Regions from separate parts of the Priestia sp. ST2 genome, predicted to be linked through region 2. Evidence: a T-box and tRNA genes for the amino acid it is inferred to sense, from the RefSeq annotation. Region 2 holds a T-box; the other holds one or more tRNA genes.
The links. The T-box of region 2 lies ahead of leuS (leucine--tRNA ligase). A T-box ahead of a tRNA ligase gene usually reads a tRNA of that ligase, here a tRNA-Leu.
Positions count from the first base shown of each region.

Region 1 (3,423 bases), on a different contig from region 2:
CAGTGGTACTGTTTTATGTCCCTTTACACAAGGGAAAAGACTTAAAAGTAATGAATACTGAGAATTTTTACGGGAAGAAAGAATCCACAGATCGAGTTATGCTTTTAGAAAATGGTTATTTTTCAGGGCTTGTTCGGATGCAGATGATTCAAGAAGCGAGGCATACAATTGATATTGCATACTTTTCCATCGGTAAAGGCCGTTCTTCGGATTTACTTATGGGCGCTTTATTCGAAGCTGCGGATCGAGGTATACGTATTCGCGTGTTGTTAGATGGGATCGCTCATGGGTTAAAAGGCAAGAGGAAAAATGTTCTTTATGCTCTAGCTTTCCACAATAATATTGAATTAAAGTACTATGAGCCCTTTACTATTTTTAAACCTTGGACATGGCATAACCGTCTTCACGATAAAATAATAGTAGTCGATGGCCAATTAGGTATTAGTGGAGGACGAAATATTGGAGATAAATACTTGGCTAGTCAACCAAATAAAAATTTTGTCTATGACCGTGATGTACTGATTTATAACACAAAGCAAGAAAGTCATAGTGTCATTCTCTCAATGGAGAAGTATATAGAAAAATTATGGAATCATCCGTATACACGAAAAGCTTTTCCAAAGCCCAAGAAAACTAAACAATTTCGCGGTCTTTCAGGAAAAAAATTATTGATAGATCAATACGAAGAGGCCAAAAAAGTAAACGAACCTTTTGTCCATCCTTATATTGTATGGAGAGAAGCAACGATGCCTACAAGAAAGATTTCTTTTATTACAAATCCTATTCAACGAATAAATAAAAGCCCTTTTATATGGAAAACATTTATTAAGCTTTCCCAGCAAGCTGAAAAATCCATTGTTGTTCAAAGCCCTTATATCGTACCAACAAAAGAAATGGAACAGTATATAGATAAGCAAGTAAAACCAAAAGTGCAAAGAATTATTTTAACTAATTCTATTACATCCACTCCAAATGCTATGGCTTTTTCTGCATACTTGGGAGTGAAGAATCGCGTTATAAAAGCTGGTTCGAAGCTTTATGAATATCAAAAGCCCTATTCAATTCACGGGAAATCTGTTGTTTATGATCAGCGTTTAAGTGCAGTTGGTTCTTTTAACTTAGATTCACGCTCTGCATTTTTAAATACTGAATCCATGGTTATGATAGATAGTGAAGAATTTGCAGCCGAGTTAACAGGAGCTATTGAAACTAAAATTTCTCACAGTATGCTTGTGGGGAATGAGGGAGAACCTGTGGATGTTAATACGGATTCTCAAAAAAACGTGCCTCCCGTAAAATCTGCACTCCTACATATTCTTTCGGTCTTTACACGATTTTGGAGACATTTTGTATAGTACTGTGTTACAGCAGAGTCTTTAAAAACAAATAGCGGAGATTAAAGAGGACTGCAGCTGGTGAAGGGAATGTGTAAAAAACTGTGATATGCCTCACAGTTTTTTTGAAACCCCTAGTACTAGTTATGATTCATCAAAAGACCTATTGACGAAATTCCATATATGTTTTATTATGATATAGCGTCGTTGATAAACGAGGTTCTTTTGAAGAAATCATTTCTAGGGGCATAGTTTAAAGGTAGAACTACGGTCTCCAAAACCGTCAGTGTGGGTTCGATTCCTACTGCCCCTGCCATTTTGGAGTTATTTTTTAATTTACACGCGGGTGTGGCGGAATTGGCAGACGCGCTAGACTTAGGATCTAGTGTCTTATGACGTGGGGGTTCAAGTCCCTTCACCCGCATCTTTACTTTCATATACGCGCGGAAGTAGTTCAGTGGTAGAACACCACCTTGCCAAGGTGGGGGTCGCGAGTTCGAACCTCGTCTTCCGCTTCTTTTCAAAAGCAGTTTGCATGTGCAAACTGCTTTTTTTGTTGTAGAAATAAAGAGTTTTATGATGCTGTTTTTAATCAGAAGTATTTTATTAAAACAGCACTGTCTATACGTGTTGCTTTCGTGAATATACACATAATATTGGGGTTACATTAAAAGCTAATGAACGATACGTGAAGACATCTAATATGGTGTTTAAGATAGGGGAGAGTCCTATGGAATCTAGTTGGTTTTCAATTATACCGTTTTTAATTGTTATTCCCATAGCTATTTTCACGAAACAAGTGCTGCCAGGGTTGTTTTTAGGCTTATTAGTAGGCGCTTATTTGATTGACCATTCGATTATCGGAGGTGTTGAAAAGCTACTTCACTACGTTGTACAAGCTCTTAGAAATAAAAGTAATATAGAAATCGTCGTCTTTTTATACGCGTTTTCAGGGCTCATCGGAATGATTAAGATGGCTGGAGGAGTTAAAGGTTTTGTGGAAACAGCTGCTGAAAGAATTGATACAAGAAAAAAAGCCCTTATTTTAACCTATGTTTCAACCATTGGAACATTCAGTGCTCCCACATTTCGTTTTGTTACAATCGCGCCCATCATGAGAGCGCTGCTGAAAAAAGTGAAAATGACGACAGCAGAGCTAGGGTTCGTTATTGAAACAACTGCTACTCCTGTTATCGTCTTAATTCCTGTGGCAACGGCATTTGTAGGATATATGGTATCCATCATTCAAATGGCGATTGATCATCAAGGTATAAAACAAGACGCTTATTCTTTGTTTATTCAAAGCATTCCTTATAATTTTTTTTCGATTGTGATTATTTTAGTAGGGATTTATTTAAGCTTTTTTCATCATTCAACATCTACAGCTCCTATGAAGCTTGAGGAAGAAGACGAAAAAGATTGGCATGATTGTCATCCTTGCGTATCGAAGGATTTGCCTTCCAAGCCTTGGAATCTGTTAGTGCCTTTACTTGTCGTGATTTCACTCACCTTACTTTTAACATGGTGGAGTGGACATCATAAGAGTCACACCTTTTTTGAAGCATTTATTAAAGCAGACGTGCTAGAAGCGATGGTAGTAGCTTTAATTATGACTACGTTAATTACCCTCATTTTTTTCTTGTTTCAGCGCTTTACATTACAGAATTTGCTTAATGGTTTTATCACAGGAGGCAATGACTTAATGTCCGTTATTCTGCTGTTATCGGTAGTATGGGGATTATCCGCTGTTACAGAAGACTTGGGTTTTTCCAATTTCGTGACGGCACATTCTAAGTGGATTCCTCAAATGTTTGTCACTCCTTTTATGTTTGTGTTTGGAGCTGCTATTTCTTACTTTATCGGGTCTGCTTGGGGGACGTGGGGAATTTTAATGCCGCTTGGCGTATCGCTTGCAAGTTCTGCAGATCTTTCTTTGCCGTTGATTATCGGTGCCGTATTTGCAAGCGGTTCATTTGGAGCGTTTTCTTCGCCTTTAAGCGACGATACGAATACCATCGCCAAAATATTAGATTTATCTGTTATTGAATATGCCAAGTATAAATTAAAGCCCGCTCTAATTGCAGCGGGA
Region 1 is NZ_JBVVNT010000002.1:537,442-540,864, reverse strand. Features, by position in the region: gene AC0KUU_RS09180 (phospholipase D-like domain-containing protein) at 1-1,355, shown strand, start outside; tRNA gene AC0KUU_RS09175 (tRNA-Trp) at 1,577-1,650, shown strand; tRNA gene AC0KUU_RS09170 (tRNA-Leu) at 1,677-1,758, shown strand; tRNA gene AC0KUU_RS09165 (tRNA-Gly) at 1,778-1,849, shown strand; gene AC0KUU_RS09160 (Na+/H+ antiporter NhaC family protein) at 2,065-3,423, shown strand, end outside.
Region 1: it encodes a tRNA-Leu, which carries the amino acid that the T-box ahead of leuS (leucine--tRNA ligase) is inferred to sense. The anticodon was not compared.

Region 2 (3,423 bases):
GTTCACCCAGTCATCAATGTTTGCTAACGGAGATTCACCTGTGCCTGACGGTTTGATTTCAGTCGTTTTTGGTAACACAAGCGGAAGTTGATCTTCAGGAACTGCAGTCGTTGTGCCGTCTTCCCAGTGAATAACAGGAATTGGTTCACCCCAGTAGCGCTGACGGCTGAATAACCAGTCACGCAGACGGTATGTTACTTGTTTTTCACCTTTTTCATTTGTTTGAAGCCACTGAATCATATTTGAAATTGCTTCTTCTTTATCTAAACCATTTAAGAAGTCTGAATTAACGTGCTCGCCGTCGCCTGTATAAGCTTCTTTTGAAACGTCTCCGCCCGCTACTACTTCTTTAATCGGCAGTTCAAATTTAACAGCAAATTCATAATCACGCTCATCATGAGCCGGAACAGCCATAATTGCACCTGTGCCATAGCTCATTAGAACATAGTCAGCAATCCAAATTGGCATTCTCTCGCCGTTTACAGGGTTAATTGCATAAGCACCAGTGAATACGCCAGTTTTGTCTTTAGCTAAGTCTGTACGTTCTAAATCGCTTTTGCTTTTAATTTGATCTAAATACGCTTCTACCGCTTCTTTTTGTTCGGCTGTTGTAATTTTTTCTACAAACGGATGTTCAGGTGCTAAAACGGCATACGTTGCCCCAAATAGCGTGTCAGGACGCGTTGTGAACACAGTAAATGTGTCGTCGTATCCATCGATTGTGAAGTGCACGTGAGCTCCTTCAGAGCGGCCAATCCAGTTGCGCTGCATTTCTTTAATACTTTCTGGCCAATCAAGCTCATCTAAATCTTCTAGTAAACGATCTGCATAAGCGGTGATTTTAAGCATCCACTGCTTCATTGGACGACGCTCAACCGGATGTCCCCCACGCTCACTTTTGCCGTCAATAACTTCTTCGTTCGCAAGTACCGTTCCTAGAGCAGGACACCAGTTAACAGCTACTTCATCCACATAAGCTAAGCCGTTTTTATATAGCTGTAAGAAAATCCACTGCGTCCATTTGTAGTAGTTTGGATCAGTTGTATTAATTTCTCGCTCCCAATCGTAAGAGAAACCTAACGATTTGATTTGACGACGGAAATTATTAATGTTAAGTTCAGTGAATTCAGCCGGGTCGTTTCCTGTATCTAATGCATACTGTTCAGCAGGTAGTCCGAATGCATCCCATCCCATCGGATGAAGTACATTGTATCCTTGCATACGCTTCATACGAGATAAAATATCCGTTGCTGTATAACCTTCTGGATGCCCAACGTGTAAACCAGCGCCAGATGGATAAGGGAACATATCTAATGCGTAAAATTTACGCTTTCCTTCATCTTCTGTTGTTCTAAATGTTTTATTTTCTTCCCAAACTTTTTGCCATTTTTGTTCGATCTTTTCATGATTAAAAGCCATACATAATCCTCCTTGTACGCTCCAGCTGTATTTAATTAAACTAAAAAACCCCTCATCCCTCAAACAAAGGGACGAGAGGTTGAATAAACTTCCCGCGGTACCACCCAAATTAGCACAATTATGTACTCACTCATTTTCCTTAACGCGGATAGACGGCAAATGTTACTTTACTTCACATTTACAACTCCAAGGTGAGTTCATGAACGCTCGTTTGCTGACTCGCACCACCCGTCAGCTCTCTTAGCTCGCTTCGTTCACTACTATTCCTTATCATAGTTTTTACATCATACTACCTTGTATTGTAAATAATATGTTCGTAAACTGCAAGTTGTTCAAGGGATTTTGTAAAAGTTTCTGCAATGCAGCACTGCTTTATTGCTAAATCCTCTCTTTCATTCTTATATATGAACAACTTCTCCCAAAAACATACATCGACGGCCAAACAAAAAAGGGATTGAGACATAATTAAATCAATCCAATTTAAAGACGAACAAATAGAATAAATGCGCTAGTATGAATCTCTTGGTTACACCGCTGTTGATTTCCGTGCAAGACTTCTCTTTCCGCTGGCAGCCGATGAGCCTCCTCGTTGCTTACACTCATGCGGGGTCTCACCTATTTCAGAAGTCTTTGTCTTGCCCTCCACTCCGCAGCTAGAAGCACCTAAACAAATGAAATCTACGTTCACCATAAACATGAAAAGATCCGAACGATTCATCGTTCGGATCTTCCTTCAACTAAAATACTTTTATCCCAGCCCCTGCTTTCTTTAGCTGCTATTATTAAATGCCAAATCCAAAAGAAAACAGGATGATCGCAAGTACAAGACCAACAAGCGGCACAATCACCGTCATTGCTGCAACTGATCCATACGCATCTTTATGAGTTTCTCCGCAAATAGAATTAATGGTTGTTACGACATAACCATTATGAGGCAAGGAATCTAGTACTCCAGAGGAAATAGCTACTACGCGATGGAGAGCTTCTGGATTTACACCAGCATCTAGATAGTGAGGTGCTAAAATTGGCAAAGCAATCGCCTGACCTCCTGAAGCCGAACCTGTCATCCCCGCGATAACACTCACGGCAATAGCTCCTCCGATCAACGGACTTCCTGGAATATGCGTCATGGCATCTACAGCCACTCCAAACGCGGGAACAGCCTTAGCAACTCCTCCAAAACCTACGACAGCGGCTGTATTCCCAATAGCAATTAACGCACCCAGCGTTCCTTCTGAAGCTGCATTCCAAAATCCTTTAAAATGCTTTCGGTTCACAATATAAGTGACAATGATCCCGCTTAAAAGTGCGACAATCAGCGCAGATTGCTGAAGTGGCTTATGAAGTGCAAAAGAAATAATGAGCACGACCACAAGCGGAAGCAAACTTAATAAAGGATTAGGAAGAGACTGATTTTCCGTTACTACTGGATCTTTCTCGCGTGATATAAAACGCTCTCCATTTTTAACTGCTTTTGAAATCAAGCGCTTTAACCACCAGTAGCCGAATACAGCCATCACTACTGCTACAACTAAACTAACTTCCCATCCTGCATACGGACTCGTCTTCAAATATTCAATTGGAATCCAGTTTTGGATTTCAGGCGACCCAGCCGAGGTCATCGTAAACGTAACCGAACCAAATGCTAAAGCAGCAGGAATAAACCGCCTCGGCAAATCGGCTTGTTTGAATAAGCTCAAAGCCATTGGATAGACAGAGAATGCTACTACAAACAAACTGACTCCTCCGTATGTCAAGACCGCACAGGCAAGTACAATCGCCAACACTGCTCTTTTCATTCCTAGTTTACTGACAATCCAGCGGGAAACACTATCAGCAGCCCCGCTGTCTTCCATCACTTTTCCAAAGACGGCGCCCAATAGAAACATTAAATACCAAGAAGCAATAAATCCTGTGAAACCAGACATGTAATTTCCAACAAAATTTGCTTCCCCTTCTTTCACCAGCTGTGGAAATAAAGGCATTCCGCTTGTTAACGCAACA
Region 2 is NZ_JBVVNT010000001.1:48,374-51,796, reverse strand. Features, by position in the region: gene leuS (leucine--tRNA ligase) at 1-1,419, opposite strand, end outside; T-box leader at 1,484-1,702, opposite strand; gene AC0KUU_RS00270 (hypothetical protein) at 1,946-2,137, opposite strand; gene AC0KUU_RS00265 (GntP family permease) at 2,202-3,423, opposite strand, start outside.